2 regions of the Lactobacillus leichmannii genome follow, and region 1 is predicted to be linked to the other one. Evidence: riboswitches for the same ligand, from Rfam matches in the RefSeq annotation. Region 1 holds a riboswitch; the other holds the start of a gene.
What was found. A riboswitch is a leader RNA that binds a small molecule or an ion and turns the genes downstream of it on or off. The one in region 1 is predicted to bind lysine.

Region 1 (12,365 bases):
CGTAGTAGTAGGAGCTGGTGCTTCTGGCATCAGTGCAGCATTAACTGCATCAGAATGCGGAGCAAAAGTAGCACTATTGGAAAAAGGCGACAAATTTGGCGGTGCAGGGATGTTTGGTGCCCAGGGACTATTTGCGGTTGAAAGCAGGGCTCAAAAAGAAGCTGGAGTGAAGTACAGCCTAAAAGATGCCTATGAGGAAATCATCAATTATACTCACCATTCATCTAATGCGTTAATGGTTAAGGCCATTCTTGAAGAATCAGCAGCCACAATCGATTGGATGGCTGAATCAGGTTTGGAGACTGAATTAGTGACCAACACTCAAGAAGTCCACCAGGAGCATCCCAGAACCTATCACCAATTTATCGATAAATTTAACGGATTTAAGCGAGTAATGAACAAATTTCTAGAAAGCGGCGGAGTCCTTATGACCGAAACTTCGGCCGAAGAAATTGTTCAAGAACAGGGTAAAGTAACTGCCGTTAAAGCAAACAGAAAAGGCGAAGAAATCACCTTGGAAACTAAAGCCGTAATCTTGGCTGATGGGGGATTTGTTGGCAATAAGGACGAAATCAAGCGTACTTTAGCAATTGATCCAGATGACCTGTACTCAATGGGTGAACGGAAAGCTACCGGTGATGGCCTGCAGATGCTCAAAGAAGCTGGTGGCGTTAGCGATTACAAGAGAATTTTTGAAAACCATGCGGCAACTGTCTACTCAAAGACGGATCCAAAGTGGCACAACGCAAGTCTTTTTGACTTGACCAACATCCCACTCTTATGGGTTAACCGGGAAGGCAAGCGATTTACTAATGAAGACGTAGTATATGATTTCGCATTATGGGGTGATTCAGTCTACCAGATCGGTGGATACTACTACTTCCTTTTTGACCAAGCAACTGTCGATTATCTACGTCAGCAAGCTTTGGACTGGGCAAGTTCATTTGAAAGAACCTTCCGCTTGTTAGATAAAAAGACAATGACTTATCAAGTTGGTCCATATCCGCAACTAGATCAAGATTTAAATGAGGGTATCAGCCAAGGTGCTGTCTTCAAGGCAGATAACATTCAAAAATTAGCAGAGAAGATTACGGTTGATCCAGCAAATCTTACTGCAACAGTTAACCGATACAATGAACTGGTGGTAGAAGGTAAAGACATGGATCTTTACAAAGATGACCGTTTCATGACTTTGTCGGTCAAAGAGGGACCTTTCTATGCAGTTCGTGCTAATTCAACTACCCTGGGGACTGTCGGTGGTGCATTAGTCAATGAGCATTTTGAGGCTCTAAATGTGAAGAGACAAGTAATTGATGGTATTTATGCTGTCGGAAATGACGCATCAGGCCTTTATGACTCATCTTATCCAACAATTGAAGGCTTAAGCAACGCTTTTGCATGGAATTCAGGTCGAATTGCTGGCCGGTATGCTAGTGCTTATGCAGCAATGAATTAAATAGAACAGAAAAAGCTCTACCTAAAGTTTGGGTAGAGCTTTCGTTCTTGCAACCAATTTAAATCTATCATGACTGACCAGAAATTTTAACTTTGTCAGTGCTTCAGCGACTTCCATAGGCTCCAATATCTCCTTGATTTTTGTACCACTATTATACCATCTCTTCAAATTTCTGCTACTAATTAGTAGCACAACTAAAAACTCACCTCCAAAAGCGGGGGAGGGAACAGGGGAGGCGGTACCTTGCTACCTCCTTTTTGCTACGGCTTCTGTACAAACCGGCGAGTTTGTGCTTACATTAAATTATTGTAAAAGGAAGTCGATATCGTACATGAAGCATGTTTTTCTAATCAAGTCCAGATCAGTCCAGAAGTGATTCCCTCATCAAAAATGTCGAAAGGGTGATGGAGGGGAGAGATTGCGAGATCTACTTTAGTGAGTACAAGGACCATGTAAAAGAAATCGTCAAAAATTACCCTGAAAAAACATGATTCTATTCAGTTGGCATTGACACAATTTTAGTCAATGATGAGCGCTACTGCGTCAACGTTGGCTGCTTTGGACTTGACGCCTTGATTGCTTGACGTTAAAGCGCTTAAAAGCGCAGCATATGTAGCTTCAATTCTGCGCAATATTAGCCGCTATAAGTTTGCCAAAGTAAAGGTCATAGGCCACAAAATGGCCTGCTTTTTTAACGACCTGGTCACGCTCTGTGCCTTCTGTAATGGACGTTTTTACGGCGGGGCTTCCAAATTTCACCCAAATCAAAGATCAACGACAGTATAACAACGCCTGCTGCAATGAATCTTGATGGTGAAAAGTGAATCTTGATGGTGAAAAGAAGGAAGCAGCGAAGTATCATCTGGTCGTTCAGCCAAAATCCTTGAACTTGGTCATTTGACAGACTAGCTAGCGAATCTGCCGCAATACGGACAGATTTTTTTGTAGCTTGATAAAACAGATTTTTTTGTAGCTTGATAAAACAGAAATCAAAAGCAGAAAAGAAAAATAAAAAATGCCCAAAAACTCAGTAAAATTGCTATAAAGCAAATCCTTGAGCCAAAAGGGCATCTCGAACTTCTGTCATTAAAATTATAGTTTTAAACTAACACACGTAAGAAATCAGTGGTAAAACTTTGAGCTTCAAGCAAAGGGTAGCTTAGTACTTTTCCTGCACATCAGGCCATTCTTCAGCAAGCACCGCGTACTCACTACTATCATGATAGCCGTCTCTAAGGATCAACCGGCCCTTATGGCAGCCTTCAAACCGCATCCCTAGCCGTTTAGCCACATTATTGCTTGGCAGATTGTCTACAGCGCACTGCAGCATAATTCTGTGTAGGCCATATTCCCCAAAGGCGATATCGATGATAGCCCGGGTAGCCAGCGTCATGATTCCGCGTCCGCGGAATTCTTTGCCTAAAAAGTAGCCGATATCTGCCTCAGAATACACAGCATCAATTGAATTCAAGCTGACTTTGCCAGCTAAACGGCCATGATACCAAATGTGCAGGTCTAAGGCTTTGCCTTCAGCAAACCTGACTAAACCACGCCTAATAGCGTCAGTCTCAGCTTGCACGTCATGAACGTGGTCAACCCAAGGCAAGTAGTAGGATAAATTGTCCCGGTTTCTGTCAATTAAGTCATACAGAGCTTCACCGTCAGTCAATCTTGGCACGGCTAACTCTAATTCATCGTTGATCTTGTAGCTAAACATAAACTCATCTCCAATCCAAAAGCAATTGCTAAAAAGATTATCTGAATTATATCAGAGCGCAGTATTAAATACTACCGGGCAAAATGATCATCTGGGGCTAAGCAGCGTCCTCTCTCGCGATTTTTGCTACTCAACTTTACATAATATGTATTATTCGAACCATTAGCTAAAAACGAAATCGTATCCCCTCCAACCAAAAAAGCACTGCATTTGCAGTGCTCAAGTTTAAGATGTTTGCGGTTCAGTTGTTTGGTTCTGTGTGTTTGGATCACTAGTGACTTCGCCCTTAGGCGTTTCAACGTTGTTTGCCTTAACGTACAAGCCAACGCCGATTGCCCAGTACTTGCTGCCATTGATTTTTTTCTTGCCGCCATAGACAGTTACCAGGCCATTCTTCAGCAAGACACCGGAATTCTTCATCCGCTTGCCACTGCTGGAATAAATGTAGCTGTTATGGTTCAACTGGCAATCTAAGCCAACCACGTTCATATATGCCACGTACTTGTTTTGGCCGATCATGATATATGGCTTGTCACCAACATAATTAATCATGCTGTAGCAGCCAACGGCTTTACCGGCCAGGATCTTCTTGTCCTTGGTCCGTTTGCCTTTTTCGTCATACACGTAAGTGTTGACCATGGCATTCTTGTAAAACGGTTTGTCAGCATCTGAAGCTGCCGTAGTCTTTGCCTTTGGCGCCAAAATAATGGCAAAAGCCAGTACAAATATTAACTTAACGAGCCAAACCCGTTTTAACTTCACTCTTGTTCACGCAAACCTTTCTTACTTACTCTTAGTCAGCAATTTCAACAGTCGTGATTACCACGTCTTCAAGTGGCTTGTCGTTGCCGTCCTTGGCTACCTTGGCAATTTCGTCAACGACATCCATGCCTTCAGTTACATGGCCAAAAACAGTGTGTCTGTGGTCAAGCCATGGCGTACCACCTTGCTTGTAAGCCTTGACAACTTCTTCTGGGTATTGGGCATCGCGCAATTGTTGAATGAAGCGCTTTGGCATGTTCTTGTTTTGCACGATGAAGAATTGTGAACCGTTGGTGTTTGGACCAGCATTAGCCATTGACAAAGCCCCGCGCAGGTTGAAGAGTTCGTTTGAGAATTCGTCTTCAAAGTTGTGGCCCCAGATGCTTTGACCGCCGGCACCAGTACCTTCCGGGTCCCCGCCTTGGATCATGAAGTCGCTGATCACCCGGTGGAAAGTTACGCCGTCGTAGTAGCCCTTTTGTGCCAGGCGGACGAAGTTTTCAACAGTCATTGGTGCTTCTTCTGGGAAAAGCTGAATGACGATGTCGCCGTGGTTGGTCTTGATAGTTGCCTTTGGGCCCTTGGCTTGGTCAAGGTTAAGTTGTGGGTATTCAGACATTATTTATATGCTCCTTGTCATACTAATTCTTTAGATTCTTTCTAAATTATATCATTCGGCATAAAAAAAGACAGCAAACTGAAAAAAGACAGCAAACTGCTGTCTTAGGAAAAATATTAGAGCTGAGCAACGTATTCACCAAGCCGCTTGACTACTTCTGCCAGCTTGTCATCGGCTGCCGCGTAAGAAAAGCGGACATAGCCAGCAGATCCTTTACCAAACACGCTGCCTGGAATCAGACCAACTCTGGCTTTCTTAGCCACATCTTTGGCGAAAGCAAAGTCATCACTGCCGAACTTCTCCGGAATCTTGGCAAAAATGTAAAATGCCCCTTGCGGTACGGCCATTTCAAAGCCCAGCTTGGTCAGATTATCAACCATGAAGTCCCGCCGGCGCTGGTAGGCTGCCTTAAATTCTTTTGGATCGTCAAGCCCCTTGGTCAAAGCCTCAATTGCCGCGTCTTGGGCGATATTGTCCACGCAGGTCACCATGAAGCTGTGGGCCTTGGCCACATTTGGCAGTAAACTTGCCGGAGCCGCGATATATCCAAGCCGGTAGCCGGTCATGGCATGTGACTTAGATAAGCCGCTGATCAAGATTACCTGTCCTGGCAGTAAAGTAGCCAAAGAGAAATGTTCTTGGTCGTAAGTCAGTTCGCTGTAGATTTCATCACAGATTGCCAGCAAATGGTGCTTCTTGATCACTTCCGCTAAAGCAGTTAACTCAGCTTTGGAATAAGTCCGCCCTGTTGGGTTGCATGGATAGTTGAGCATGATTGCCTTAACCTGGTCGCCGGCCGCCTCAATCTCCGCTTCCAGCCGCTCTGGCGTCAAGTTAAAGCCAGTATCTGAGGTGTCGATCATCACCACTTCCCCGCCTGCCATTTCAATGTTGGTGAAATAAAGGGAAAAGACTGGTGTTGGCACTAAAACCTTATCACCTGGATTTAAAAGTCCCAGTAAAGTTGCCGTAATTGCTTCAGTTGCCCCGTCAGTGACAATAACTTCAGTTTCCGGGTCATAGTCAACCTGTCTGCTTGCCGCAAGATACTTGCTGATAGCTTCACGCAGGGCCAGCTTCCCTTTTGATGGCCCGTAGTGGGAGTCGTCTGCTTCAATTCCCCGAATAGCGGCCCTTTTAACATGATCTGGCACCGCGAAGTCTGGTTCCCCCAAGGTGAGCTTGATGATTCCCGGAATCTGGGAGATTTCTTCGTCAAAAGCCCGGATGGCTGAAGGCGCGATTTTAGCAAGATTTCTGTTGCCTAAATCCCGCAAGTTAGGATCTGTTTCTGGCATGATGATCGTCTTTCTATAAAAAACAAAGAATACTGTCTACAAAATGTTTTCCAGGCCGACATAGAGCTGGTTTAAGTCAGCTGCCTTTTCCAAGGCAACCTTGACCCCGCTCATGAAGGATGACCGGTCAAAGGAGTCCTGCCGGATGGTCAAGGCTTCCCCCTTGCCGCCAAAAAGCACCTGTTCATGAGCGACGTAGCCTGGCAAGCGAACCGCGTGCAGCTTGATGCCTTGGTAATCGCCGCCTCTTGCCCCTGGCAGGCTTTCTGTCGTGTCTGCTGCTGTTTGGTGGGGCTCGCGGACTTCAGCGATCAGCTTGGCTGTGGCCAAGGCCGTGCCTGATGGAGCATCCTTCTTGTCTTCGTGGTGCATTTCGATGATTTCCACGTCTGGGAAGTACTTAGCTGCTTCTTGGGCAAACTTCATCAATAAAACAGCTGACATGCCAAAGTTAGGAGCGATCAAGCCGCCAATTCCCTTCTCCTTGGCCAATTGCTTCAACTCGGCTTCTTGCTGGTCAGTCAAGCCAGTCGTCCCTACGATTGGCCGGTAGCCGTTTTCCAAGGCATAGCGGACGTTTTGGTAGACAGAGGCTGGTACAGTAAAGTCAACCCAGATATCTGCTGCGTCGGCTGGAATTTCATCCAGGCTGGTGTACAGCTTAGCGCTTGCTGGCAGGCCATAGTCTGCTGGATCGCTGCTCTTTAAACGGTGGGCCAGGCCGGCCGTTATTTCAAAGTCTGGCAGGCTTGCTACTAATTTAACGACTTGCTGGCCCATTGAGCCGGCAAAACCGGCCAATAAAATTCTTGGCATTCTTAATCTCCTTCTAACATATCACGCGTCAGCTGACCAGCTAATGCATCCTTCGGCAGCTTCAAAGCAGTGGCGAGTTCTTCCTTTTCTTCATCGTTCAAAGCTACAAGCGGCAACCGTAAGCCGCCTACTTGGTAACCCATGGCAGCTAAAGCCGCCTTAACTGGTGATGGTGACGGGAACATGAACAGGGCGTTCATCCGCGGGGTCAGCCAGCGCTGCAGGCTGCCGGCCAAGGCAAAGTTGCCCGCGTAAAGTTCATCGTACATTTCCCGCATTCTTGGGGTGTACAGGTGACTGGCAACTGAGATGACCCCGTCAGCGCCCAAAATTCTGGCCGTCAGCGCCTGGGCATCTTCGCCGGTAAAGACGGCAAAGTCTACTGGCCGGCCGGATACGATCTCTTCGATTTCTTCCAGGCTGGCGCACTGCTTGATACCGGCAATATTGGGATGCTGGGCCAGCTGTAAAATAGTTGACACTTCCATTTTAACCCCAGTCCGGCCCGGAATGTTGTAGATGACTACTGGAATGTGAACCTGGTCAGCAACTGCCGTAAAGTGAGCGATCATTGACCGCTGGTTTGGCTTGTTGTATGGCGGAACGACAACCAAAGCATAGTCGATGCCCGGGATCTGGGCAACTTCTTCAGTAAAAGCAATGGTTTCCGCTGTGTTGTTACTGCCCGTGCCGGCAATAACCGGTACACGCCCATTTACAATCTGACCAAAGCGGGTGTACAAGGCGATCTTTTCGTCATGGGTCAAAGTTGGCGTCTCACCAGTTGTCCCGCCAATCACAAAGCCGTTAGAGCCCTGGTCAATCAAGTTGTTGGTTAATTCAGTCAAGCTGGCAAAGTCGATCTGTCCGTCTTCCGTAAAAGGCGTAATGATTGCTGTCAGTAAGTCCGCGTTTTGTAAGTTTTGGTTCATTGTATTTGCCTCTATTGTTTCCTTAGTCTTCTGTCATCCGGTATTCCAAAAAACCGGTAATTGCCGCAATGCCGCGGCTGATTGAACTTTCCTGGGGGGTTAATGTCGCTGAGTGCAGGGGTGAATCGTCCTCAATACCCAGCCAGAACATGGTTCCCGGGATCTGAGCCAGGAGGTAGCCGAAGTCTTCCCCGGTCATCGCCGGGGCCGTTTCGACATATTCAACCCCGTCAGCCTGCTTCATGTATTTAATGAAGTTTTCAGTTAATTCCGGGTTATTTTCAACTGGCCAGTAGCCGCCTTGGTTGAGTTCCAGCTTGACTTTGACGCCGAAGCTCAGCTCAATTCCCTGGCAGACTTCGGCCAGCCTTTTGTCGATCAATTCGATCATGCTTTGGGTAAGTCCCCTGATCGTGCCTTCAATTCTGGCTGAATCGGCGATTACATTTCTGATCTTGCCGGCAGTCAACTTGCCCAAGGTGATAACCCCGCTTTGAACCGGATCAATATTTCTGGAAATGATGGTCTGGACCTGCATAATCAAGGCCGCTGCCGCGACAACCGCGTCATTTGACAATTGCGGGAAGGCAGCGTGCCCGCCCTTGCCTTGAATATCAATGTTGACTTCAGTCGTTCCGGCAAACAAGGTGCCGTTCCGGCAGCCAATCGCCCCAGCCGGCAGACTTGGGTTATCATGCAGGCCGTAGAATTCATCAACATGCCACTTACCGGTGAAAAGTCCCAGCTGGTAGGCCTTCATGCCGCCGCTCTCGCTTTCTTCAGCCGGCTGGAAGAAGAACAGGAGGTTGTCAGTTGGCTGATGCTCGCTAAAGTAGCTGAGAACACCCAAAGCAACCGTCATATGGATGTCGTGCCCGCAGGCATGCATCACACCTTGGTGCTTGGAAGCATATGGCAGGCCGGTTGCTTCAGTTACCGGCAAAGCATCAATATCCGCCCGGTAGCCGATGGTCCGTTTAGCCTTTGACCCCTTGACCAGAACCAGGAGCGCGGTTGGCAATTCTGCTGGTTCCCTGATTTCCAGGTAGTCTTGCTTCATCTGCTTGATCACATCCAAGAGATAAGCATGGGTTTGATATTCTTTTAAAGCCAATTCCGGGATCTGGTGGAGTTGGCGCCGGATTTGAAGCAACTCGGCTTCGGTCAATACTGCCATTGAAAAACTTCCTTAATGTGGACTAACTTATGTCTGTTTTGTTTACTTTAACTTGACTCTTTACAGCTTACGCAGGTCTTCTTCCAGGCCGGTCTTGCTTTCTGTCTTGGCATCGACTTCCTTGATTACCTTGGCTGGAACGCCGGCAACCACCGTGTGCGGAGCCACATCCTTGGTCACAACCGCACCCGCTGCTACAACTGCACCTTCACCGACGTGGACGCCTTCCAGGACAACCGCGTTGGCACCGATCAGAACGTTATCGTCAATGCGGACCGGCAAGGCAGAAGCTGGTTCAACCACCCCGGCTAAGACCGTACCGGCACCGATGTGGCAGTTCTTGCCGACGATCGCCCGGCCACCTAAGATCGCGCCCATGTCGATCATTGAGCCGGCACCGATTTCCGAGCCAATATTAATTACCGCCCCCATCATGATAACCGCGTTATCACCGATCAAGACCTGGTCACGGATAATAGCGCCTGGTTCGATCCGGGCATTGATTTCTTTAAGGTCCAGCAAAGGAACGGCTGAATTGCGGGCCGTGTTTTCCACGCGGACAGATTCAAAGTCAGCTTCGTGTTCTGCTAAAAACGGCTTAAGAACTTGCCAATCGCCGAAGACTACGCCAGCTTGACCGCTAACAAAAGGATCCGTTCCATCTGGGAAAGTGACTTGATCAAGGCCGGCGCCTCGCAAGTAAACCTTAACCGGGGTCTTCTTTGGTGCTGAACCAATGTAGTTGATAATGCTTTGCGCGTCTAATTCTGCCATAATATCTTTCTCTTTCTAATCTGCATCTGTTTCTGTTACTTCGAAGAGACAAAGAAAAAGCTCCAGGTTGCCTTAACAATCTGGAGCCCGAAAAATTCAAAATCAAATTCTCTCGTCAAATTGCAAGCGCAACGCAGGTACCTTCCCTGCGACAGTCCATGGCCTCTTAAGCCATAGCCCAGCCAATCCGCCTTGCCAAAACGGACGCTTCGGCAACCTCCCCTTTCTTGCAAGTTCTCCGCCTGGCTGGCTCCCTTGCCTTACTCTTGTCGGTTGCGCCTCTTCAATTTGTAGTCAGTTTATAATATTGGCCTCATCTTGTCAACAGCTTTTCAGCTTTTTATTTGCATATTTTTATTTCAAGCTTCCTCAAGCACTGGTATCAGAATGTTTAGAAGGCGATTATCATGAATTTTCAGAATCTTTCTTTGCATTTTCCAGAGAAAAATGGTAAAGTCCATTCTGATTAAACTTAAATTATGATTAAAGACAAACACGAAAGAGAGTAGCCCATGAAAGTTGTTAAGTTTGGCGGCAGTTCCCTGGCTAGCGGTCCTGCTGTAGAAAATGCTTTGAAGATTATTACCGCTGAAGCTGAAAGACAAGTTGTCGTTACGTCTGCACCAGGCAAACGCTTTGACGATGACATCAAGGTCACTGACCTTTTGATCAAGTACGCCCATGAAATCAACCATGGCAGAAACGGGCTTGAAGTTGCTGACCGGATCTTCCAGCGCTACGTTGAAATCGGCGAGTACTTTAACTTGCCGCTCGAAGAAATCTTGCCCTTGAAAGAAATCCTGCTGAATTTGCCAAAGGAGCACTATCCAAACAAGAACTATCTGCAGGCGACCTTTAAGGCCCACGGCGAGCGGCTTAACGCCAAGCTGATTGCGAAGATTCTGCAAAGCCAAGGGGTAAAGGCCCGCTATGTTGATCCTAAAGATGCCGGGATCATCGTTACCGGTAGTCCAAACAATGCCTCTGTCAACCCGGAAAGCTACCAGCTCCTGGAAAACTTTGCCTATGACGCTGACGAAAAGCTGATTTTCCCAGGCTTTTACGGCTATACTCTGGCTGGCCATATTGCTACCTTCTCAAGAGGTGGTTCAGACATTACCGGGGCGATTTTGGCCAGAGGTTTCCACGCTGACTTATATGAAAACTTTACTGATGTCGATGCTATTTTCTCCGCTAACCCGAAGGTTGTTGACCAGCCACAGCCGATCCACACGATGACCTACCGGGAAATGCGGGAATTGTCTTATGCTGGTTTCTCTGTCTTCCACGATGAAGCCTTGATCCCGGCCATTCAAGGGCAGATTCCAATCAATGTGAAGAATACCCAGCACCCGGAAAAGCGCGGGACCATGATCGTACCGGAAAAAGGCTTCAAGCCTGAAACCGTCATTACCGGGATCGCCAGCGGCAAGCACTTTGGTGCCCTCTACCTGCACAAGTACCTGCTCAACAAGGAAGTTGGCTTTACCCTCCGCATCCTGCAAATCTTAAACAAGTACAAACTGTCCTATGAACACATGCCAACCGGGATTGACGATTTGACTTTGATCTTTGACCGGGACACATTAAACGATGAATTGATCGACCAGATCTGCAATGAAATTCAAAATGAAGTCAGTCCTGACCACTTGGAATGGATCAGCAATTACGCGATTATCATGCTGGTCGGTGAAGGGATGAGGGACCGTATCGGGGTCATCCGGGATATTGCCACGCCTGTAGCCAGAGAGGGTATTTCTCTCCGGATGGTCAACCAAGGGGCTTCCGAAATTTCTATCATGCTGGGCACGGCAGCTAAAGATGCCGACCGGGCGGTAGCCGCGATTTACGACTACTTTTTCAAGCAAGAAGCACAAGGAGAATAAGATGACTAAATTATTGAAAGTCCATGGCTCACAGAATTCCTTCTTCATTCTGGACCAGACTGAACTGGAAAATCCGCTGACTGATAATGAACTGCGGCAATTGACCCAGACACTTACTGATCACAAGACTGGCCTGCTTGGCGGAGCTGACGGCATCCTGTCAGTTGAGGAATCAAGACACCCAGGCGCTTTAGGCAAGATGCGGGTTATCAACACTGACGGCAGTGAAGCCTCAATGTGCGGCAATGGTCTTAGAACAGTTGCCCGCTACTTGCACGAAAAGACCGGAGAAAGCCAGTTTAAGGTGGAAACCATGTACGCTGACCTGGCCGTCCGGCAAGCTGATGACTTTGCAGAAGGAGTGCCGGCTTTCGGGGTAGAAATCTCCCCTGTCCGCTTCAATAAAGAATCTTTGCCTTTTGACAATTTGGGACATGACCGCCTGCTGGACACTCTGGTACCAGAACTGGTTCCAGGCTGGCGTTTTAGTGCTCTAGCCGTGCCTAATCCCCACCTCATCGCCTTTATCAAAGAAGAAGACCTGGAAAGTCCGGTCTTAGGAGAGCTTGGTGCCTACTTGAATGGAGAAAATCCATACTTCTCAGACGGGGTCAACATCAACTACACCGTTATCCGCGGCGATAGCCAGCTTTTTGTCAGAACCTACGAACGGGGCGTTGGCTTTACTAACGCCTGCGGGACAGGGATGTCAGCCAGCTCATTGGCCTTTGCCTTGACTCACCCGGACCTGGGCCACTTTGAAAAAGAGATCTCTGTCTACAATCCTGGCGGTATGGTCAAGACCGTCTTGCACCAAAAGGATCACGGCTACTGGATCGAACTGATCGGCAACGCGACTGAAACCCATACTATTGAAATTCCAGAAGACCAGCTGCACAGCGGCCAGGTTAAGCTGGAGGCGGTGAAG
Region 2 (12,365 bases), on a different contig from region 1:
CACGAAAATCAAGAAAATCATTACGGCCTGCGCCCTCTTCCTGGGCCTGGGCTTGACGGCTGGCGGGGTCTCTGCCGCCGAAGACACCACCCCGGTTATTACCCTGGGGACCTCATTAACTGCCAGCCAGAAGCAAGGCACCCTGGACGTTTTAAAGAGGGCCCTCAGCGACTCCAGCAGCTACAACACCTTGACAGTAACGGGCAGCGACCTGGTTACCTACCTGAACCCGTCCGGCAGCTCCTTTACCTCTTCTTCCGGGGTCTGGTCCAGTGCTGCCATTGAAAAAAACAGCTCCGGCAGCGGGATCAACGTCCGCATCCTCAACTACAACGGGCAAAACAACATCACTACCATCACCGCCAACCAGTACCGAAACGCGGCGGTAACGGCCGGGATCACTGACGCCAACATCTACGTCACTTCCGCGATCCCGATCGATGGTTCCGGCGCTCTGGCCGGGATCTACAAGGCCTACGCCAAGAGCGGGGAGAAGCTGAACCAGAAGCAGATCACCGCGGCCCAGGACGAATTGAACACCTTAAGCGGGATCACCAAGGAAAACAAGGGCAAGGAGGGCTACTCTGACGCCCAGCTCAATAATGCCGTAGCCGGGGCCAAGAAGGAAATGGCCCAAAAAGGCTCAAACATCACCAAGAACCAGATCATCACGATCGTCAACAACCAGATCGAAAACAACAATCTGACCAACGTGATCACCAACGAACAGAAGCAGCAGATCGTCAACATCCTGGTTGAGATCCGGGACTCCGGCGCCCTTAACTCCTCTTCTTTCAAGCAGCAGGCCAGCCAGGCCATGAGCGCCATCCAGAAGAGCGCCAAGGGGATCTTTGCCAAGCTGAACACCAGCGAAAACCGCAACGCCCTGCAGAAGCTCTGGGACGCCATCGTCAACTTCTTTACTAGCCTCTTCTCCAGTTTTAGCAAGTAATGAAGCAATTGAAGCTGGACGATATCTGAAAAATCAAATATTCATGCAAAAAGCCCGCGCCAAGCGCGGGCTTTTTCTGTCTCTGCCTTACATCTGGTCCATGTACTTGTTGAGCAGGCCGTCGACAAAGTTGTTGCCGGCACTGTTGGCGTGCCCCTTGACCCATTCAAATTCCGGCTGGGCAAACTTGGCCATTTCCTTGGCAATCTCCTGCCAGAGCTCGCGGTTGGCAACGGGTGACCCGTCCGCCTTCTTCCAGCCCCGTCTCTGCCAGCCCTTGATCCAGGCCGGACCCTGGTCATTGTCGCTGACGGCCTTGATGACATACTGGGAGTCTAAAGAGAACAAGAGGGGCTGGTCATTTAAGCCCAGTTCTTCCAGCTTCTTCAGGCTTTCCAAAAAAGCGGTCATTTCCATTTCGTTGTTGGTGGCCCCAAAGCGGCCGCCGCTGGCGGACAGCTTCTGGCCGCCGTATTCGATCAAATAAGCCCAGGCTGCCTTGTCGTCTGCCTGCACGTGCCCGCCCTTGTGGGTCCCGTTGTTCCGGCAGCCCCCGTCGGTAAAAATGTGGGCGGCATACTTCGAACTTGCCGCAAATTCTTTTTTATTTTCAGCCTGCTTTTTCTTGCTTCCGCCCTGTCTGACCTTGGCGATCGCGGCCTGCAGCTTGTCCTCTGCTCCCTGCAAGGCCTTGAGGGCGTCTTCCGGGTCCATTTCCTGGTAGTCCAGGGCCTCCATTATATTGCTAAAGGACTTGTATTCTGCCCCGGGAAAGCCCTTGACCTGCTCTTCAGCTTCAGGCCAGCTGTGGTAGATTCCTGGCCGGTAGCCTTTTTTAACAACATAAACTTTCATCTGCTCCCTCTCTTCTGCTAATAATGGTATGATGTTTACAAAGCAATTGTATCAGAGAAAGGAGGGGCGACTGTGCTCTTTTTTAATTCTAAAAAGTATGCTGAAGAAACTGAAAAAAAGCGCGGCAAAAATCCCGATCCCCGGGACCACTCCCTGACCATGATGTTCTTCTTGGGCATCCTGGCAACCTTTCCGCCTTTCCGGATCTTTCTGAAGCTGCGGGGCAAGCGGGTCAGCGACCTGGCTGAAAACCAGGCCAGCGGCTCTGACCAGGTTCCGATCATCTACGTCCATGGCTTCCGCGGCGGGGACTACACCACCAGGATGATGGTTGAAGACGCCCTCAAGCAAAAAGGGGACGCCCGCTTTTTGAAAGTCGAGGCTGACTTAACCGGCCGGATCAAGCTGACCGGATGCTATACCGGCGACAAGCAGCCCATCATCCAGCTGGCCTTCAAGGACCGGATTGCCGGCTACCAGGCCATCAACTACTATCTCAGCTTTATCCTGCCTTTTCTGAGCAAAAAATACGGCTTTACGCGCTACAGCGCCGTGGCCCACTCCCTGGGCTCGCCCTGCGTGGTCGCTACAGAAATGCGCTATGCCAAGCGGAAAAACTTCCCCCACCTGGCCAGCTGCGCTTTGATCGCCGGCCCTTTCAACGGAGTCATGTACCTGGGCGACATCCCCAATGTCAACCGCCTGACGGAAAGTGGCCGGCCCAGCATGATGACCCCGCACTATTCCTACATGCTCCGCCACCGGCGGGACTTCAGCCCCAGCATCCGGGTTTTGAACATCTACGGCAACGTCCTGGACACGACCAATTCCGACCGCTTTATCTCCGTGGTTTCCGCCAAAAGCATCCGCTATATCCTGGCCCCGGACGCGGTCTACTACCAGGAAGTCGAGGTCCGCGGCGACAACGCCGAGCACTCGCAGATGCATGACGAGCCCTTCGTCATCGGCATCCTGAACCGTTTTTTAGGCTTAGATAAAATCAAGAAAGGACTTTAAAGTGACTGCCATCTCTTGGATCGATATTTGGCACATCATCTTCTTCGCCAACGCCATCCTGGCCCTCTGGACCGTCTTCCACAGAAAGCGGTCCGTGGCTGCCTCCTGGGCCTGGCTGATCGTCTTGATCATCCTGCCCGTAGTCGGCTTCATCATCTACGGCTTCGTCGGCCGGGGGATTTCCCAGGAAAACCTTTTTGCCATCAACCGGCAAAAGCACATCGGCCTCTCCAACGTGCAAAAAATGATCACCGAGGCTCCGGCGAAAATTGACCAAAACGACACCTCCCCCAGCGCCCACATCTTGATCAAGTACCTGGACAAGAACCAGGAGTCGCCCATTACCAAAAACAACAAGCTTAAGCTTTACACCGACGGGCATGACAAGTTCCGGGACCTTTTCGCCGATATCCGCCAGGCCAAGTCCAGCATCAACGTCGAATACTACACTATCTATAACGACGCCATCGGCAACGAATTCCTCAAGCTTTTGATCCAAAAAGCCAAGGAGGGGGTCCAGGTCCGGGTCCTCTACGATGCCTGGGGGTCATTCGGAGCCTCCAAGAGCTGGTTCAACCAGCTGACTGAAGCCGGCGGCGACGTTTTGCCCTTCATCACCTCAAGAAACATGATTTCCCGGAACCGGATCAACTACCACCTCCACCGGAAGATCGTGGTCATCGACGGGGTTACCTCCTGGACCGGAGGCTTCAATGTCGGCGACCAGTACCTGGGCAGGAAGAAAAAATTCGGCTACTGGCGGGACACCCACCTCCGCCTGGTCGGGTCAGCCTCCCTGCTTTTGCAGGAAAGATTCGTGATGGACTGGAACGCTTCCGCCGTCAAGGAAGAAGAACTGATCAGCTTTGACGAAAAGCTCTTTCCTGACCTGGATGAAAACGACATCTCCAAGGGCGACATGGCCGTACAGGTTGTTTCTGACGGCCCCGACAACGACGAGCCTTACATGCGAAACGGCCTGGTCCGCTTGATGATGCTAGCCAGAAAGCGGGTCTGGATCCAGACTCCTTACTTGATTCCAGATGAGGCCATGATTGCCGCCTGGCAGATCCTGGCCAGCTCGGGGGTTGACCTGCGGATCATGATCCCCTGCATGCCGGACCACCCCTTCATCTACCGGGCAACCCAGTGGTACGCCAACCAGCTGGTCAAGATCGGGGTCAAGGTCTACACCTACAACAACGGCTTCATGCACGCCAAGACCATTATCGTCGACGACAAGTACGCGACTGTCGGCAGCGTCAACCAGGACTACCGGTCTTATGACTTGAACTTTGAAGATAATGTCTTCGTCTACGACCGGGCCTTTAACAAGGAGATGTCCGGCCAGTTTGAAAAGGACATGGAGCAGTCGACCCTCCTCACGCCGGAGATGATCAAGAAGCAGTCACGCTGGCTGCGGTTCCTGCAGAACTTCTCCCGCCTCCTGTCCCCGATTTTGTAAAAAACAAGAAAACAGAAATTTAGGGCAGATAAAAATGGATTAGTCACTCGACTAACCCATTTTTCTTACGTCAATATTTACCCCGCGTTCCAGGCGCTGCGTCAAGAAGGAGGCCACATCGCTGGCCTGCTTGTTGAAGCGGAGGTAGTAGATTTGGTGGCGGCTGGTTTCCAGGGCCACGATCGACAGGTCGCCCACTTCCGGCGGCGCCGCGGTCAGGATCACCTGGCTGATTTCGCTGTATTTCAAAGTCCGGCGGAAGTAGCCGCTCAAAACCACCCGCTTGTCAGCAAAGCCCGACATGGCTTCCAGGATCCCCGTCAAAATGAAGAGGGCTAGGAAGACGATGAAGCCGGGAGTTCCCAGGTCCAGGTAGCCCCAGCTGGCCCCCAGCCAGACCAATAGGATTGGCATGACCACCGCCGTCATCCGCCAGCGGGCCCGCAGGATCACCGTGGCCTGGCTGTACCAGCTGTAGCCGGCATAGGCCGCCAGCAGGGTGTCGGCGACCAAGTAAAATAACGTGTCCATGGATTACCTCAAATATAATATCTTCTGCAACTAGTAGCTTAATTATAGCAAACCAAGCGCTTATAATGAAATCAAAAGGTATCAGCCGTTTTTTAAGAAAGAGGCAAAAAATGGACCAAGCAAAACTTGCGGAATTTAAAGCAGACTTAAAAAAGGCCAAGCACCCTGTCTTTTTGACCGGGGCAGGCGTGTCAACCCACTCCGGCATCCCCGACTACCGGTCTAAGACTGGCATCTACAACGGGGTCAGCGAGCCCCCGGAAGTCATCTTGAGCGAGGAGACCCTTTATGACCGGCCTCAGCTTTTTTATGACTTCGTCATGCAAAATATGTACTTCCCGGACGCCAAGCCAAATATGATCCACGAAAAGATCGCGACCATCTGCAATGAAAAAGGGGCCCTCATCACCCAGAACATCGACACCCTGGACCGGCAGGCCGGCAACCAGCACGTGACCGAATTTCACGGCAACCTCTACGACATCTACTGCTCCAAGTGCAAGCAAAAGGTCAGCTATGAGGACTACGCCAAGGGCTACAAGCACGAGTGCGGCGGGATCATCCGGCCCGGCATCGTCCTTTACGGGGAAGGCATCAACCCGGCCAATGTCAACCAGTCCATCCTAGAAATGCGGCAAAGCGACCTGGTCGTGATCGTCGGCACCAGCTTCGTTGTCTACCCCTTCGCCGGTCTCTTAGGCTACGCGGCAAAAGACGCCAAAATCTGGGCCGTCAACTTGACTGAGATCCCGGCACAAGGGATCAAGCAGCTGACCGGTGACGCCTTGGAGGTCTTTAAGGAAGTTTAGCCAGAGCTTCCTCAGCTGCCTCCTTTAAAACTACGGCCTGGTTGTGTTCTTCATCTTTAGCCCCGTACAAAAAGAGGACGTCCCCTTTTTGCAAAAGCTCTTGCAAATGCTCCACGAAAGGCGGCCATTCCGGATTGTCTGCCAATTCTTCCAGGTAATCTTGGCGGAAGTCCGTGTACCGGGCCGGGTCATGCTTAAACCAGGTCCGCAAGTCCCGGCTGGGAGCCAGCTCTTTCTTCCACTCGTCTAAATTGGCGGCTTCTTTTTTGATTCCCCGGGGCCAGAGCCGGTCGACTAAGATCCGGTAGCCGGCGGGCTGCTCTTTGGCGTAGATACGGACAGTTTTGATCGTTGACATAGGCGCACGCTTTCTCTTAAAAACAGTTTTTATTACAGCTTTTACTACATTCCCTATTTTAGTTAGAAAGATTAATTAAGCAATGGACTACAGGAATTTTTTCACCGGCCGGCCCACCAGCGAGATATGCCGGGATTTGATCGGCCGCCCCTTTTATTATCAAGCCGGCGGGAAAAAAATTGGCGGCTATATCGTTGAGGCCGAAGCCTACCTGGGCATATACGACCGGGCCGCCCACTCCTACGGGGGCAGAAGAAGCCAGGCTAACGAGGGCCTGTGGCGGGCCGGCGGGACCATCTACATCTACTCCCAGCGGCAGTACGTCTTTTTTGACATCGCCTGCCAGGAAGAAGGCAACCCCCAAGGGGTCTTAATTCGGGCCATTGAGCCGGTCTGGGGCCTAGACCAAATGCTTAAAAACCGGGGCGGCAAAGACGGGGTCCTTTTGACCAATGGACCGGCCAAATTAATGCAGGCCATGGGGATCAAGTCAAGAAACTGGGACCTGGCCCCTTTGGCGGACTCCCCTTTCGTTATTGACTTGACTGAGAAAAAGCCGGCTAAAGAAATCATTGCTTCGCCCAGAATCGGGATCGTCCAGGCTGACCCGGCCTGGGCCCAGGCGCCTCTGCGCTATTATGTGGCCGGCAACCCCTACGTCTCTGGCATGAAGAAACGGGACTGGGTGGATGATCACGGCTGGCTGTAAATAAGAAAAGGGCAATCACAAAAATTCAGAAAACTAATTTTTTCTTGACTTTTTCTTAAAAGTAATTTAGCCTAAATGTAGTTAAAAATTATCCAATACAATAGAGGTCGCGATCGTTCACAAACACAAGGGGAGCTCACTGACAGTGTTGAGCCTTGTTATTAAGGGATATCGCCGAAATCAGCAGTGGGGTCGTGCGCACTGTTGGTTGGGCTGCAGGAGAAGATTCTGCAGACTGTCCTAGTTTTCTAGGGAGCGCTATAATTTTTGGTATTCATACTGAATTTTACAGAATCAAAGCAAGCCTCATTGTATACCGCAATGGGGCTTTTTTGCCGCTTTTTATTGTATTTCATAACTACTAAAAACATATCGGAGGTTTATTCAGATGAAGAAGCACAGCAGCTGGATTAGCGCCTTAATGGCGGCGGTCATGACGCTTGTCTTAGCTGTCAGTTGGAGCCAGCCGGCGCAAGCCAGCGGCACCTTGAAGATTGGTATGGAAGCCAACTACGCTCCATACAACTGGACCCAGACCACGTCCGCCAACGGCGCGGTCAAGATCGACGGGACCAGCTCTTACGCCAATGGTTATGACGTCAAGATCGCCAAGATCATCGCTAAGAAGCTGGGCAAGAAGGTTATCGTGGAAAAGACCCAATGGGACGGGCTTTTGCCAGCCCTGACCAGTGGCAAGATCGACTTGATCATTGCCGGGATGAGCCCGACGGCGGAAAGACGGAAGGCCATCAACTTTACCAGCCCATACCGGACCACCAACTTCGTGGTCATCGTCAACAAGCAGAGCAAGTACGCCAAGGCCAAGTACCTAACTAACTTCAAGGGGGCCAAGCTGACTGCCCAGCAAGGGACCCTGCACTACGACCTGATCAAGCAGCTGCCAGGGGCCAAGCGGGAACCAGCCTCCAAGGACTTTGCCGCCATGCGGGAATCCCTGGAAGCCGGCACGATCGACGGCTACGTGGCTGAAGACACGGAACTGACTTCCTTCCAGATGATGGACTCCAACATTACCGGGGTCAACCTGTCTAAGATGAAGGGCTTCAAGGTCTCCTCTTCTGACGCGGAAGTTTCCATCGGGGTCAAGAAAGGCAACGACCAGCTGCTCAGCCAGGTTAACAAGGTTTTGGCCGGCATTTCCACTTCAGAAAGAAACAAGCTGATGAAGGAAGCCGTGCAGCAGCAGCCGCAGACCAGCACCAAGAAGGAAAACTGGCTGGTTTCCATGCTGAAGAACTACGGGCAGATGATCCTGGAAGGGATCGGGATGACTCTCTTGATCTCCCTGGTCGGCACCATCGCCGGTTTCTTCATCGGTTTGCTGGTCGGCATCGTCCGGACTATTCCAGAACCAAAGAACAAGTTCAAAAAGTGCCTGTTAGCCTTCTGCAAGTGGCTCTTATCCGTCTACGTTGAAGTCTTCCGTGGCACGCCAATGATGGTACAAGCCGCGGTTATCTACTACGGGATCGCCCAGTTCTGGCACATCAACCTGAACAGAACGGTTGCCGCTTTGATCATCGTCTCCATCAACACCGGGGCCTACCTGGCCGAAGTTATCCGCGGGGGGATCATCTCCACACCGAAGGGGCAGTTTGAAGCCGCCAGTGCTTTGGGGATGACCCACAACCAGAGAATGTGGAGCATCATCCTGCCACAGGCTATCCGGAACTGCCTGCCGTCAATCACCAACGAATTTATCGTCAACATCAAGGACACTTCCGTATTGAGCATCATCTCAGTATCAGAACTGTTCTTCGTTGGTTCAACGATTGCCAGCCAGAGCTTCCAGTTCTTCCAAACCTACCTGGTCATCTCGGTCATCTACCTCTTCTTGACCTTTACGATCACCCGGATCTTCAACTTGATTGAAAAGCACATCGAAGGTCCTGAAAACTACAACATGATGGTCAACCAAGTTCAAGTCGGCAAGCAGGAAGGAGACAAGTAAAAAATGGCTGATTACAAGGATAATGAAATTATTTTAAACGTTCAGCACCTGCAAAAGGCTTACGGTGAACACCAAGTTTTGAAGGATATTTCCTTTGAAGTCCACAAGGGCGAGGTTATGACGGTCATCGGTCCTTCCGGTGGTGGTAAGTCAACCATGCTCCGCTGCATCAACTTGCTGGAAGATACAACTGGCGGGGAAATTCTTTTCCATGACCAGAACATCCTGGATGAAAACTACAACATCCCCCGCTACCGGTCCAAGGTCGGCATGGTTTTTCAGCAGTTTGAGCTTTTTGAAAACAAGAACGTCTTGCAAAACTGCATGATCGGCCAGGAACTGGTTCTGAAGCGGTCAAAGGCAGAAGCCAAGAAGATTGCCCTGGAGAACCTGAAGACCGTTGGGATGGATCCCTACGTCGACGCTAAGCCCCGTCAATTGTCCGGTGGGCAGAAGCAGAGAGTAGCGATTGCCAGAGCCATCTCCATGAACCCGGAAATCCTCCTCTTCGACGAACCGACCAGTGCCCTTGACCCAGAAATGGTCGGGGAAGTTTTGGAAACCATGAAGAAGCTGGCCAAGACTGGTTTGACCATGATCGTGGTTACCCACGAAATGACCTTCGCCAAGGAAGTTTCCGACCAGGTCCTCTTCATGAGCGACGGTTACGTGGCTGAGCAAGGCAGCCCGGATGAAATCTTCAACCATCCGCAAAGCGAAAAGACCCAGAAGTTCTTAGCCAACTTCCGTGGCCCGCAAATTTAATTACACGCAAAAAGCAGCCTCACGGCTGCTTTTTTTCTGTTTGCGATTTAGTTGTTTCCCCCGCGATTAGTAAATTTTTCCGTCAAGGCAAAAGCAAAAATAACTACGATAAACAGCATGAACAGGTCAAAAATAATTGTCCATGTTTGCTGACTATCATAAACCTGCATAGTCAGTGACGAGGCCAAGCCCAGGCAAGCTAACTCATTAATGATCAGCTGCAAAAACCAGACAAGCTTCTGCCAAGCTTGTTTTACCTTGTCTTGCTTGAATTCAAAGAAGTAAGTCCAAAGAGTGGCGACCACGATCATCACTAGCAAAAGCAGGTAGGCCAGGAAGAGCGGCCAGGAAACACTTTTGGCCACCCGGTCCATGAAGCCCAAAAAGCCATTGGCTGGTCCGGACAAGCGCCACTTGGGAGAATTGTCTACAATCAAGCGCAAAGGCCAGGTAGCAAAATAGCCATTAGCAATCAGCTGTAAAACAAAAACAATTTTCTTTTTCATTCTTCCCACCTCATAAGAATCAGCAATTTTTTATTTTCAAAACAATTATATACACAAAGACTTGTTAAAGACTACACATTTTTCCTAAATAAAGCGATTATAAATAAAATAGTACACCTTTAATTATAGCCAGGCAAAAGAAGACAGCGCCAGCCGGCTGGCTGACGCTGCTTAAACTGTTTGATATCGATGGGAAATTTTTAGCCTAAAACGCGAACGGCAAAGCTTGGCGTGTATGATGACACGCTGCCAGTCATCACGTTTTGGCCTGGGGCTGGAGCCATGACGTATTGGCCGCCGCCCAAGGCGATGGCTACGTGGTAGGCTGAGCCGTATGAACCCCAGAAGTAGAGGTCACCAGCTTGGGCGCTGGCCACGCTAATCTTAGTGCCGGCGTATTGCTGGGTGTAAGTAGTCCGGCCCAGGTTGATGCCGAAGTGGCTGTAAACGTATTGTACAAAGCCGGAGCAGTCAAAGCCGCTTGGCGTGGTCCCGCCCCAAACGTAAGGCACGCCCAGGAAGGTCAAAGCGTATGAAGTAATCGCGCTGGCACTGGCTGAGGCAGTTGTAGTTGCAGTTGAGGTTGAAGCAGTTGGTGCCTGGCTGACTGCTTGACTTCTGCTTGCTGCAGTGTTAGTGCTTGAAGTAGTGTTAGCATTTGATGCTGCAGTATTAGTGTTGGTCGTAGTGGACGCACTGCTGTTAGATGCAGTTGACTGGCTTTGAGTGTTGGCACTAGTGCTGGTGTTGGAATTGCTGCTAGTGTTAGTAGTAGTGCTCTTCTTGGCCTTTGGCGCCTGGCTGGAAGCAGTCGTGCTGGTTGATGAAGCAGTGTTAGTGCTTGCTGCAGTTGAGCTTGAGCCAGTAGTTACGCCGTTTACCCCGTAAGCAGTCATGCCAGCCCGCAAGTTTAAACTTTGGCCGATCAAGATGGTGCTGCTTGACAAGTTGTTGGCCTTCATCAAAGTACTTACTGAAACGCCGTACTTCTTAGCCAAACTCCACAAAGTGTCACCCTTTACGACCGTGTGGGTCGTTGAAGTAGTGTCAACGGTACTGGTTGAAGTGCTAGTCTTAGCAGTCTTGGTTGCCTTGTTTGACTTAGTTGGGATTTGCAGCTTCTGGCCCACGTAGATCAAGTGGCCGGAAACGCCGTTAGCCTTCTTCAAGTCGCTTACTGAAACGCCGTACTTCTTTGACAGGCCCCACAGGGTATCGTTCTTAACAACAGTGTAGCTGTCAGCCAAAGCGCTGGCCCCAGTAGTTAAAAGGGCGCCAGATGCACTCAGAGTTGCCAAAGCAGTCATCAACAGGTTCTTTTTCTTCATGAAACGTCTTTTCTCCTTTAACATGTGGTTTGATTTGATAACAATCTATAGTATAACTTTCAATTGTTACAGGAATGTATCGGTCTGATTACAAAACGAAAAAGCGCTACAAGTTGTCCTGTAGCGCTTTTTAAAGCTTTTTAAGCCTGTACATTCTGGAGACTTTTTCCGTAAAAAGTTTCCTGGTCTAACTTTTAATGTTCTCTGCATAAGCTTTAAATTATCAAAGCTAGATGATTTCCTTGTCCTGCTGGGCCAGGTAGAGCTTCCAGCCCAACTTGAAGTGGTCCTCGCGCAAGCGGCGGGCCGCGTCATAGTCACTCTCTAAACTGTCAATGGCATCCCGCAGTCGCTTGTTTTCCTTGCGGATGGCGGCCAGTTCCGGGTCATTCACCACGCCCTTTAAATGAACCTTGGCGGCCAGCATGTTCCGCCGGTCTTGGAATTCTTTTTCCAAGGGGCCCAGGGCGTTCTCGTACTTGACCAGCTTTTTGTTTAAAGGCTGCAATTCCTCGTTGAGCTTGACGAAAAGGTCATAAGGCATATTAGACTTGATCCGGTTACACTCGCTGCAGGACAAAATCAGATTGTCCAGGCTGTTATCGTGCGAGACGGAGACCGGGTCCTTGTGGTCCACGCTCCGCCCCCGCCGGCCGCAGTACTGGCAGCGGTACTTGTACTTGGCCCGGATCCGCTCCCGGTCGATATAGTCAACCTCGTTTAACTGAAAGTCAACGCTGAGGCCTAAGGCCTGGAGTTTTTCCGCGAAAGGGAGTTTTCCTGGCAAAAAGAAGCTGGGATCATCCTCAGCCTTGATCACGGCCTGGTTGAAGTCTGCTCTGGGCAGCTGCTGCCTGGCCAGGACATTTCCATCATATTCCTGCATGAGGGCCTCGTAGGACCGGCGGATTTTTAAGTCCGGCAGAGAAAAGTCCCCGCTTGCTTCCCCGTCCTTGCCCACAAAGGCATAGAGGAGGTTGGCCGCGAACAGCTTGACCACGGGATTGGGGTAAGCTGCCGGATCCAGCCCCCGCTGCCGGCAGATGTCACACAGGCTGGCCAAGCGGTCATTGACCAGGCCGGGCAGCTTGAAATGCA

Region 2: linked by a shared signal. The riboswitch ahead of DS743_RS08300 (ABC transporter substrate-binding protein/permease) and the one ahead of dapD (2,3,4,5-tetrahydropyridine-2,6-dicarboxylate N-acetyltransferase) in region 1 are both predicted to bind lysine.

Annotation. Positions count from the first base shown of each region.
Region 1 covers NZ_QOCY01000030.1:5,309-17,673, forward strand. Annotated here, with positions in the region: gene DS743_RS03270 (FAD-dependent oxidoreductase) at 1-1,456, shown strand, start outside; gene DS743_RS03275 (GNAT family N-acetyltransferase) at 2,616-3,173, opposite strand; gene DS743_RS03280 (SLAP domain-containing protein) at 3,399-3,935, opposite strand; gene DS743_RS03285 (peptidylprolyl isomerase) at 3,967-4,554, opposite strand; gene DS743_RS03290 (aminotransferase class I/II-fold pyridoxal phosphate-dependent enzyme) at 4,671-5,852, opposite strand; gene dapB (4-hydroxy-tetrahydrodipicolinate reductase) at 5,889-6,668, opposite strand; gene dapA (4-hydroxy-tetrahydrodipicolinate synthase) at 6,671-7,600, opposite strand; gene DS743_RS03305 (N-acetyldiaminopimelate deacetylase) at 7,623-8,777, opposite strand; gene dapD (2,3,4,5-tetrahydropyridine-2,6-dicarboxylate N-acetyltransferase) at 8,838-9,551, opposite strand; lysine riboswitch at 9,667-9,843, opposite strand; gene DS743_RS03315 (aspartate kinase) at 10,064-11,437, shown strand; gene dapF (diaminopimelate epimerase) at 11,439-12,365, shown strand, end outside.
Region 2 covers NZ_QOCY01000054.1:8,562-20,926, forward strand. Annotated here, with positions in the region: gene DS743_RS08260 (DUF1002 domain-containing protein) at 1-952, shown strand, start outside; gene DS743_RS08265 (ribonuclease H family protein) at 1,040-1,807, opposite strand; gene DS743_RS08270 (alpha/beta hydrolase) at 1,880-2,824, shown strand; gene cls (cardiolipin synthase) at 2,826-4,289, shown strand; gene DS743_RS08280 (hypothetical protein) at 4,341-4,820, opposite strand; gene DS743_RS08285 (NAD-dependent protein deacylase) at 4,931-5,629, shown strand; gene DS743_RS08290 (DUF488 domain-containing protein) at 5,616-5,987, opposite strand; gene DS743_RS08295 (DNA-3-methyladenine glycosylase) at 6,070-6,696, shown strand; lysine riboswitch at 6,790-6,965, shown strand; gene DS743_RS08300 (ABC transporter substrate-binding protein/permease) at 7,085-8,668, shown strand; gene DS743_RS08305 (amino acid ABC transporter ATP-binding protein) at 8,672-9,433, shown strand; gene DS743_RS08310 (hypothetical protein) at 9,481-9,939, opposite strand; gene DS743_RS08315 (C40 family peptidase) at 10,140-11,267, opposite strand; gene DS743_RS08320 (HNH endonuclease) at 11,497-12,365, opposite strand, start outside.